DNA from 2 places in the Streptomyces sp. NPDC050619 genome. Region 1 is predicted to be linked to the other one. Evidence: riboswitches for the same ligand, from Rfam matches in the RefSeq annotation. Region 1 holds a riboswitch; the other holds the start of a gene.
The links. A riboswitch is a leader RNA that binds a small molecule or an ion and turns the genes downstream of it on or off. The one in region 1 is predicted to bind thiamine pyrophosphate.
Positions count from the first base shown of each region.

Region 2: it holds a riboswitch for thiamine pyrophosphate, as region 1 does, so the genes downstream of both, thiO (glycine oxidase ThiO) here and AB0I77_RS36740 (thiamine ABC transporter substrate-binding protein) in region 1, are expected to answer to the same signal.

Region 1 is NZ_JBFAIR010000028.1:143,843-148,978, reverse strand. It holds gene AB0I77_RS36740 (thiamine ABC transporter substrate-binding protein) at 1-1,035, opposite strand, end outside; TPP riboswitch at 1,113-1,218, opposite strand; gene rlmN (23S rRNA (adenine(2503)-C(2))-methyltransferase RlmN) at 1,243-2,349, opposite strand; gene AB0I77_RS36730 (helix-turn-helix domain-containing protein) at 2,433-2,813, opposite strand; gene AB0I77_RS36725 (RidA family protein) at 2,923-3,330, shown strand; gene AB0I77_RS36720 (SRPBCC family protein) at 3,430-3,879, opposite strand; gene AB0I77_RS36715 (phosphatidate cytidylyltransferase) at 4,196-5,136, opposite strand, start outside.
Region 2 is NZ_JBFAIR010000024.1:127,264-132,399, reverse strand. It holds gene AB0I77_RS33660 (thiazole synthase) at 89-883, opposite strand; gene thiS (sulfur carrier protein ThiS) at 887-1,087, opposite strand; gene thiO (glycine oxidase ThiO) at 1,084-2,277, opposite strand; TPP riboswitch at 2,275-2,386, opposite strand; gene AB0I77_RS33645 (FAD-dependent oxidoreductase) at 2,521-3,771, shown strand; gene AB0I77_RS33640 (Rv2175c family DNA-binding protein) at 3,885-4,250, shown strand; gene thiE (thiamine phosphate synthase) at 4,364-5,020, shown strand.

The DNA.
Region 1 (5,136 bases):
GTGGTCGGCGATCCTGGCCGGGTCCATGGTCTCGGGATCCTTGGCCTGCGGCCCGTACTTCGCGAACTCGGCCGGCACCTGGGCGCCCTCCCGCACCGGGTAGACGAACATGTTGAGCGGCATGTCCTCCTGGAACTCCTTGGTGAGCAGGAAGTCGAGGAACTCCTTGCCGCCCTTGGCGTTGGCGGCGTTGCTCAGCAGGCCCGCGTACTCGACCTGGCGGAAGCAGGTGCCGGCGGCGACGCCCGTCGGCGCGGTCGTCGGCTTCGGGTCGGCGTAGATCACCTCGGCGGGCGGCGAGGAGGCGTAGGAGACGACGAGCGGCCGGTCGGCGCCCGCCTTCTTGCCGGCGGAGGAGCCGGAGAACTCCTCGTTGTAGGCCTGCTCCCAGCCGTCGACGACCTTCACGCCGTTGGCCTTGAGCTTTGTCCAGTAGTCCGACCATCCGTCGCCGCCGTACTTGGCCGCGGTGCCGAGCAGGAAGCCGAGCCCGGGCGAGGAGGTGGAGGCGTTCTCGGTGACGAGGAGGTTCTTGTACGCGGGCTTGACCAGGTCGTCGAAGGAGGCCGGCGGGGTCAGCTTGTGCTTGCTGAAGTACGCCTTGTCGTAGTTGACGCAGATGTCGCCGGTGTCGATGGGCGTGACCCGGTGCTTGTCCTCGTCGACGCGGTACTCCGGCTCGACCTGGTCGGAGCCCTTCGCCTCGTACGACTGGAACAGCCCGTTGTCGAGCGCCCGTGACAGCAGGGTGTTGTCGACGCCGAAGAAGACGTCGCCCTGCGGGTTGTCCTTGGTGAGGATGGCCTTGTTGACTGCCTGCCCGGCGTCGCCGTCCTTGAGGACCCTGACCTTGTAGCCGGACTTCTTCTCGAAGTCGGCGAGGACGCTCTTCGACACGACCCACGAGTCGTGGCTGACGAGGGTCACGGTCTTGGAGCCGCCGCCGCTCCCGCTGTCGGACGATCCGCACGCCGACAGCGTGACAGCGCAGCCCAGGCCGACGGCCACGGCCGCGAGCTTCTTGGTGGTGCTCACCGATTTCCTCCTGGCTGACCAGGAAGAGACGCTGCCCTGCCCGGGACCTGAGACGGTTCCCGGGCAGGGCACAACAGCTTGAGTGATGACCGAACTTCCTACCCAGAATGACCTGGGCAAGGTTCAGAGGGTCTGCGGTCTGTCCCGCACTCTCAGCGCTGTGGCGCTCCCCTGTCGGAATATGAATATGTACTTACGCGGGCCACACTACCGCTCGGTCGCGGCGAGCTGACCGCACGCCCCGTCGATCTCCTGTCCACGGGTGTCCCGGACCGTGACCGGCACACCATGGGCCGCGATGGCCTCGACGAACGCCTTCTCGTCCTCGGGACGGGAGGCGGTCCACTTCGACCCCGGCGTCGGGTTCAGCGGGATCAGGTTGACGTGCACGGGCTTGCCCCTGAGCAGCCGCCCGAGCCGGTCGCCCCGCCATGCCTGGTCGTTGATGTCCCGGATCAGCGCGTACTCGATGGACAGCCGGCGCCCGGACCGCTCCGTGTACGCGAAGCCCGCGTCCAGGACCTCGCGCACCTTCCACCGCGTGTTCACGGGGACGAGGGTGTCGCGCAGCTCGTCGTCGGGGGCGTGCAGCGAGATGGCGAGCCGGCACTTGAAGCCCTCGTCGGTGAAGCGGTTGATCGCCGGGACGAGTCCGACCGTCGAGACGGTGATCCCGCGCTGCGAGAGCCCCAGTCCGTCGGGCTCGGGGTCGGTGAGCCGCCGGATGGCACCGACGACCCGGTTGTAGTTGGCGAGGGGCTCGCCCATGCCCATGAAGACGATATTGCTCAGCCGCGCCGGACCGCCGGGAATCTCGCCGTCCCTCAGGGCCCGCATACCGTCCACGATCTGGTGCACGATCTCGGCGGTGGACAGGTTCCTGTCCAGGCCCGCCTGGCCGGTGGCACAGAACGGGCAGTTCATCCCGCATCCCGCCTGGGAGCTGATGCACATGGTCACCCGGTCCGGGTAGCGCATGAGCACCGACTCGACGAGCGTCCCGTCGAACAACCGCCACAGCGTCTTGCGTGTGGTGTCCGCGTCGGTCGACAGATGCCGCACGACGGTCATCAGCTCGGGAAGCAGCGCCTCCTGAAGCTTCTGCCGCGAGCCGGCCGGGATGTCGGTCCACTGCTCCGGATCATGCGCGTACCGCGCGAAGTAGTGCTGCGACAGCTGCTTGGCGCGAAACGGCTTCTCGCCGATCGCGGCGACGGTGTCCTTGCGCTCACCGGGGGTGAGATCGGCAAGGTGCCGCGGCGGCTTCTTGGCTCCGCGGGGGGCGACGAAAGTGAGTTCTCCGGGTGCAGGCATAACCCTCCCAGTGTCGCAGATCGCTCGGTGTGCCCTGCGGGCCGAGCCTGTCCGTGCATCCACGCAGGAGCGTGCTGTCGGCGTCAGGCCTCGAAGCGGCGGCGGGCAGCCTCTATGTGACCGAGGTAGGTATGGGTCCAGTCGCACATTCCATCGACCGTTGCGCGCAGGCCCTGGCCCGGCTCGGTGAGGATGTACTCGACCCGGGGCGGCACCGTGGGGTGCACGGTGCGCTCGACCAAGCCGTTGCGCTCCAGCATGCGCAGGTTCTGGGTGAGCATCTTGTGGCTGATGCCCTCGATCTCGTTGCGCAACTCACTGAAGCGCAGCGTGCGTTCACCGAGAGTCTCGATGATCAGGAGCGCCCACTTGTTGGCGACGTCGGAGAAGATCTCCCGTGCCAAGGAGTCCGCGCGACTCAGATCCGCGTCCTCGGGTGAGCCGCTGTACTGCTTGGTCACCATCAGGTTCCCCAGTCACTGAAAAGTGCGTTCTTCCACGTCAGCGCTTACTCTCCTACGGTTTCCGAGTAACCACAAGAGAGCGAGTGCTCACGACAAGGAGGCGGACAGCATGGCCCTCACCCTGGTGAACCCCAGCGGATTGCCCGAAATCGATGTCTACCGGCAGGTGGCGATCGCATCCGGATCGAAGCTCGTCTTCATCGCCGGACAGGTCGCCTGGGATGCCCAAGGGGTCACGGTAGGCGAAGGTGACCTCGCCGCTCAGGTCGAGCAGTGCTACCTCAACATCGGCACCGCCCTGGCCGAGGCCGGCGGCTCCTTCGACGACGTGGCGAAGCTGACCGTCTACGTCGTCGGCTGGACCCCCGACAAGATGCCCACGCTCCTGGAGGGCATCGCCCGGGCCGCCGCGAAGCTGGGAGTCACCCCGGTTCCGCCGGCCACACTGATAGGCGTCGCGGCACTGGACGTCCCCGACCACCTGGTCGAGATCGAAGCCACCGCGGTCCTCGACTGAGGTGATCTTCCGGCGCCTCCCGGACGCGTCCTCCCCCGGACGCGCCCCCATGAGCGGGACCCGGTCGCCCCGCTCGTGAGGCGTTCTACCGCTGGAGTACTAAGCGGTCCGCTGCTCCAGCCGCTCCTTGAGCAGCTGCTCGTCGCGCGGCAGCTCCTTGCGGAGCTGCGGGCGGACGACGAGGGGGACGAGGACCTTGCCGAGGCCGTGCCCTTCGAAGTCGATCTCCAGCGTCACGCGGGAGCGCCGCCCCTCGTCGAGCGGCTCGATCTCGCCGTGGACGCGCGGCCTGACGGGACCGTCGACACCGTGCAGCCCCCAGCTGTGCGGCGGGGTGTGCTCGGTGAACTCCACGGTCATCAGCCTCTCGCGGCTGCCGATGCGCCGGGTGACCCGGACCCGGGAGCCGGTGTGCAGCGGCCCCTCGTCGAGCCGGTCCGCGCGCACCGCGCTCAGCTGCCATTCCGTCAGGTGAGAGGGGTCCGTGACATACGCGTAAACCTCGTCGGGGCTGCGGTCGACGTCGATCACTTCTCGGATGGCGGACATCGCGCCCTCCTTCCAGGGCGACCCCCTTCGAGAGCCCGGTTGGCCCCCTTTGGGGGCTTACACCGGAATCGTCCCACTCGGCCGCCCGCAAGGCCATCGCCCGCGCCTTCGCCCGCTGATGCAAGGAGCCCCCGCCTCGGCAGGGGCTCCAAACGACGAGACCGAGATCAATCAGCCGGACGCGACAACGTTCACCGACTCAGCAGCCACACACCACCGGCCCCGTCGGCGGCAACGCATCCAGCCGACCCATGCTGTATCGATCGACCCATGCTGTATCGATTCGCCGCCACCACGGCGCGGCGCCGTGCCCCACTCAGCCAGACCCCACGAAGACGACAAACAGCAACCACACCACCGGCGCCGTCGGCAACAACGAGTCCAAGCGATCCATGATGCCGCCGTGCCCCGGCAGCAGCGTGCCCATGTCCTTGATGCCCAGGTCCCGCTTGATCATCGACTCGCCGAGGTCGCCCAGCGTGGCGGTGGCCGCGACCGCGAAGCCCAGCAGCAGCCCCTGCCACCAGGTGCCGTCGTCGATCAGGAACTCCATGCACAGCGCGCCCGCCACCATCGCGAAGGTGACCGCTCCGAGCAGGCCCTCACGGGTCTTGCCGGGACTGATGCGCGGAGCGAGCTTGTGCTTGCCGAAGCGCCAGCCGACGGCGTACGCGCCGGTGTCGCTGACGACGGTCAGCAGCAGGAACGTCAGGACACGGCGCGCTCCGTCGTCGGCCGCGAGCATCATGGCGACGAACGTGGCCAGGAACGGGACGTAGAAGGCCGCGAAAACACCCGCCGTGACGTCCCTGAGATAGCCCTCCGGCGGCTCCGTCATGCGCCAGACGAGCACGGCCAACGCGGTGAGCGCCATGGCGACCCACGCGCCCTCGGCACCCCGGACATAACCGGCCACGACCATCGCCGCACCGCCGAGCGCCAGCGGCACCAGCGGCGCCTTGATGCCCTTGCGCTCGTCCAGCCGCCGGGTCAGCTCCCACAGGCCCACCACGACGGCGACCGCTATGACGCCGATGAACATGGCCTTGACGAAGAACAGCGACACGACGATCACCGCACCGAGCCCGACACCGACCCCTATGGCCGCACTCAGGTCCCGGCCCGCGCTCTTCTTCTGCGGCGCGGGTGCCGGCTGCGAGGCGTCGGACATGGGCTCCGGATTCTGCGGCGGCGCCTGATAGGGCGGCTGCGCCTGCCGCAAGTCGTCAGGGCCGTAGGACGGGGCCTGCGGCGGGT
Region 2 (5,136 bases), on a different contig from region 1:
GCCGCAACGGCGAAGCCGTAACGTCGAAGCCACGACCAGGTAGCTGCGGCCACGAAGCCGCAACCTCGACGCCGCGGCCGTCGACCGGTCAGAAGGCAGGCCGCTCCGGATCCAACGCGGCCAGGCCCTCCGCGGGAGACGACGCCTCCGCGAAGTGACGCCGGGGTATCCGGCCCGCCAGCCGGGCCAACCGCCCCGCTTCGACCGCGTGCTTCATGGCCTCGGCCATCAACTGAGGCTCCTGCGCCCGTGTCACCGCCGAGGCGAGCATCACCCCCGCGCAGCCCAGCTCCATCGCCAGCGCCGCGTCCGAGGCTGTACCGGCGCCCGCGTCCAGGATCACCGGCACGCGCGCGTGCTCCACGATCAGCTGGAAGTTGTGCGGGTTGCGGATACCGAGCCCGGACCCGATCGGCGAGCCCAGCGGCATGATCGCCGCACAGCCGACGTCCTGGAGCTTGCGGGCCAGCACGGGGTCGTCGTTCGTGTAGGGCAGCACCGTGAACCCGTCGTCGACCAGCGTCTCGGCCGCCTCCAGCAGTTCGATGGGGTCCGGCAGCAGCGTGCGCTCGTCGGCGATGACCTCCAGCTTGATCATGTCCGTTCCGAGCGCCTCGCGCGCGAGGCGGGCGGTGAGGACGGCCTCACCCGCGGTGAAGCAGCCGGCGGTGTTCGGCAGCACCTGGATGCCGAGCTTGTCCAGCACCGACAGAACGGAACCGTGCACGGAAGGATTCACGCGCCGCATCGCGACCGTGGTCAGCTCCGTGCCGGAGGCCACCAGGGCGCGCTCCAGCACCTCCAGGCTGGGCGCCGCGCCGGTGCCCATGATCAGGCGGGACGTGAAGGACGTACCACCGAGGACGAAGGGGTCGTCGGCCATGGGTCAGCCTCCTTGGACGGCGGTGAGGACTTCGACGCGGTCTCCCTCGGAGAGGGGCGTCGTCGGCCACTGCGCGCGCGGGACGACGGTTTCGTTGAGCGCGGCGGCCACCCCGGAGGGCGCCGCGGTGAGGGAGTTGACGAGCGTGTCGAGGGCGGTGCCGGGGGAGACCTCCTGGCGCTCGCCGTTGACCGAGATGTTCATACGGGTTGCTCCGTGAGGGCGGTACTGAAGCGCTTGGGTGTGAAGGGGCGGGCCTCCTCCGGGAGGTCACCGGTGGTCAGGGCGTGCGCCATGGCGTCGCCTGTGACCGGCGTGAGCAGCACGCCGTTGCGGTAGTGCCCGGTGGCCAGCAGCAGGCCGTCCAGCTCGGTCGGGCCGAGCAGCGGCGCGTTGTCGGGGGAACCGGGGCGCAGACCGGCCCGGGTCTCCGTCAGGGGCAGTTCCGTGATCCCGGGGACCAGCTCATGGGCGTCCCGCAGCAGCTCGTACACGCCGCCCGCGGTCACCGTTGTGTCCCAGCCCAGCTCCTCACTGGTCGCGCCGACGACGAGCTCGCCGTTCTCCCGGGGCACCAGGTAGACGTGGCTGCCACGCACCACGGCGCGCACGGTCCGGCTCAGGAACGGCGCGTACCGCTGCGGCACGGTCAGCCGCAGCACCTGTCCCTTCACGGGCCGTACGGGCGGCAGTACGTCCTCCGGGACACCCGCGAGCCGCCCGCTGAGGCTGCCCCCGGCCAGCACCACCTGCCCGGCGCCCAGGGCGGCGCCCTCGCGCGTGACGACGCCGGCCGCTCGCTCCCGTACGACGGACAGCCGCTCGGCCCACGACCGGTGGAAGACCACGCCCGCCCGCTCGCAGGCGGCCACGAGCGCGCGAGCCAGCCGCCTCGGGTCGATCTGGTGGTCCCCGTCGACGCGGAGCCCGCCGCGCACGCCCGGCGCGAGCATGGGCTCCAGGCGCCGGCACTCCCGCCCGGACAGCCACTCCGACTCCAGGCCCGACTGCCGCTGCAACGCGTGCAGTTCACGCAGATGGGCACGGTCGTCGGCGTCCAGCGCGACCGCGAGCGTGCCGCACCGGCGGTAGCCGAGGTCGTGACCGGTGAGTTCGGTGAGCTCGGCCGCGAAGTCCGGATAGCGGCGGGCCGAGGCGAGATTCAGGCCGAGCAGGGTCTGCTCGCCGTAGTGCAGTTCCGTGACGGCGGCCAGCATCCCGGCCGCCACCTGGGCGGCCCCGCCGCCCGGTTCGGGGTCCACCACGGCCGTGCCGAACCCGCGCTGCGCGGCCCGCCAAGCCGTGACCAGGCCGATGATTCCGCCCCCGATGACAAGGACGTCTGACGTGCCTGACGTGTCTGGGCTGCCTGATGACTCGGGCGTATGCGACATGGGCGTCCAGCCCCTCCCTTCGCCGGCATGACCCGGATCAGGTTCGTACGGTCGGAGGCCGCCAGCCTCCCTCTCAGCCCGGTCCGTCCGGGCTCCCGCGAGTGCTCTACGTCGGCCACCCTAACTCTTGGTTCCGCACCTCTGTAAGGGAGCCTGTCGTCATACCGGCGGGGCACGTGGTGTGGAACAGGTCACTGAGCCCGGCCGCAGACTGACGGATCATCAGCTGGCTATGGTGATCAGGTGAGCGAGCAGACGCAGGAACGGCAGGAACCGGGAGACTCCACGCCACGGCGTGTCGTCGTCGTGGGCGCGGGCATGGCCGGGGTGCAGACCGCGGTCGCCCTGCGGGAACAGGGCTTCACCGGGACCGTGACGCTGGTCGGCGCGGAGCCCCATCAGCCGTACGACCGGCCGCCCCTGTCGAAGGCGGTGCTGCTGGGCAAGGCCGAGGGCTCCGCCTTCGACGTGGACTTCGAGGCGCTCGGCATCGAACTGCGGCTCGGGTACGAGGTGCTGGGCGTGCGCCCCGGCGAGCACGAGCTGGACACCGCCGAGGGGCCCGTGCCGTACGACGTCCTGGTCCTCGCCACCGGTGCCGAACCGATCCGGCTGCCGGGCGCGGAAGGCGTCCCCGGTGTCCATCTGCTGCGCACCCTGGACGACGCCGAACGGCTGCGCCCGGTGCTCGCCCGGCAGCACGACATCGTGGTCGTCGGCGCGGGCTGGATCGGCGCGGAGTTCGCGACGGCCGCCCGCGAGGCCGGCTGCGCGGTGACCGTCGTCGAGGCCGCGGACCGGCCGCTGGCGGGCGCGCTGCCCGCCGAGGTGGCCGCGCCGATGGCCGCCTGGTACGCCGACGCGGGTGCCGTGCTGCGTACGCACGCGCGCGTGGAGCGCGTCGAACCCGGGGCCGTGCTGCTGGACGACGGCTCCCGGCTGCCCGCGGACGCCGTCGTGGTCGGCATCGGCGCCCGGCCCGCCACGGCCTGGCTGGCCGGCTCCGGCATCGCCCTCGGCGCGCACGGCGAGGTCGTCGCCGACGACCGCCTGCGCACCTCCGCGCCGGACGTCTACGCGGTCGGCGACTGCGCCTCGTTCCCTTCGGGAAGGTATGGCGAGCGGCTGCTGGTGCACCACTGGGACAACGCCCTCCAGGGCCCCCGGACGGTGGCCGCGAACATCATCGGCGAGGCCATCGGCGAGGCGCCGGCGGTCTACGACCCGGTCCCGTACTTCTGGTCCGAGCAGTTCGGCCGCTTCGTCCAGTACGCCGGCCACCACGCGTCCGCCGACACGACCCTGTGGCGCGGCGAGCCGTCCGGCCCGGCCTGGACGGTCTGCTGGCTGCGTGAGAACCGTCTGGTCGCCCTGCTCGCGGTGGGGCGCCCCCGGGACCTGGCCCAGGGCCGGCGGCTGATCGAGGCGGGCACACCGATGGATCCGGAGCTGCTGGTCGACCCGGCGCGGCCGCTGAAGACGGCGACGGCGTAGTTCCGCTGTTCCGTTGTTCCGTTTCCGTGGCGGCGGCCTCGGACGGCGGTGTGTCGTCCCAGGTCGGACGGCGCTGACTTCCGACTGTCAGTCCGGGATGGCAGGCTTGTCCCGTGACCGAGATTGACGCAAAAATCGATGCTCTCGTCCCCGCCTGGCTCACCCTCCCCGACATCGCCGAACAGTTCGGCGTCGAGGTGACGCGTGTGCGGCAGTTGGTCAAGGACGGCCAGCTCATCGCCGTACGCCGTGGCGAGAACCGCGCGCTGCACGTCCCCGCCGCCTTCATCGACGGGGACAAGGTCGTCAAGGGCCTGTCCGGGACCCTGACGCTCCTGCGGGACGACGGCTTCACGGACGCGGAGATGCTGGAGTGGCTCTTCACCCCCGACCCGAGCCTGCCCGGCACCCCCGCACAGGCTCTGAGCGAGAATCGCGGCACGGAGGTGAAGCGCCGCGCCCAGGCGCTCGCCGTCTGAGCTGAACAGCACCGGCGTACGGGCCGCGACCCTCAGGGCCACGGCCCCGGCCGAGCACGGCCAACCGCGGCCCGTACGCCACCGACACCACACCGCAACGGGGAGCCACACGCATGCCCGACACCGCCGCCACCACACGCGCCCGGCTCGCCGACGCCCGCGTCTACCTCTGCACGGACGCCCGGCGGAGCAAGGGCGACCTCGCCGAGTTCCTGGACGCCGTCCTGGCCGGCGGTGTCGACATCGTGCAGTTGCGCGACAAGGGCATGGAGGCGGCTCAGGAGCTGGAGCACCTAGAGGTCTTCGCCGATGCCTGCGCCCGGCACGGCAAGCTCCTCGCGGTCAACGACCGGGCGGACGTCGCACATGCCGCCGGCTCCGCCGTCCTGCACCTCGGCCAGGGCGACCTCCCGGTCCCCGCGGCCCGCGCGATCCTCGGGGACGACGTCCTCATAGGCCGCTCCACCCACGCCGAGCCGGAGGCCGCCGCGGCCGCCGTCCAGGAGGGCGTGGACTACTTCTGCACCGGACCCTGCTGGCCCACCCCGACCAAGCCCGGCCGCCATGCTCCCGGCCTGGATCTGGTCCGGTACGCCGCGGGCCTCGGCGCCGACCGCCCCTGGTTCGCCATCGGCGGCATCGACCTCGGCAACCTCGACGAGGTGCTGGAGGCGGGCGCCCGCCGGGTCGTGGTCGTCCGGGCGATCACCGAGGCGGACGACCCGGGCGCGGCCGCCGCGGAGTTCGCCAAAAGGCTGCGGCAGGCGTGACGTCCGTCACAGCTTTCGGCCTGCGAAGGTGTCCGAACGGTGGACAATAAATAGACAAATCGGGCAAACTTCCGTGATCTGGTTGGGGGACCGCCCACCCCTGACTAACCTGCGGG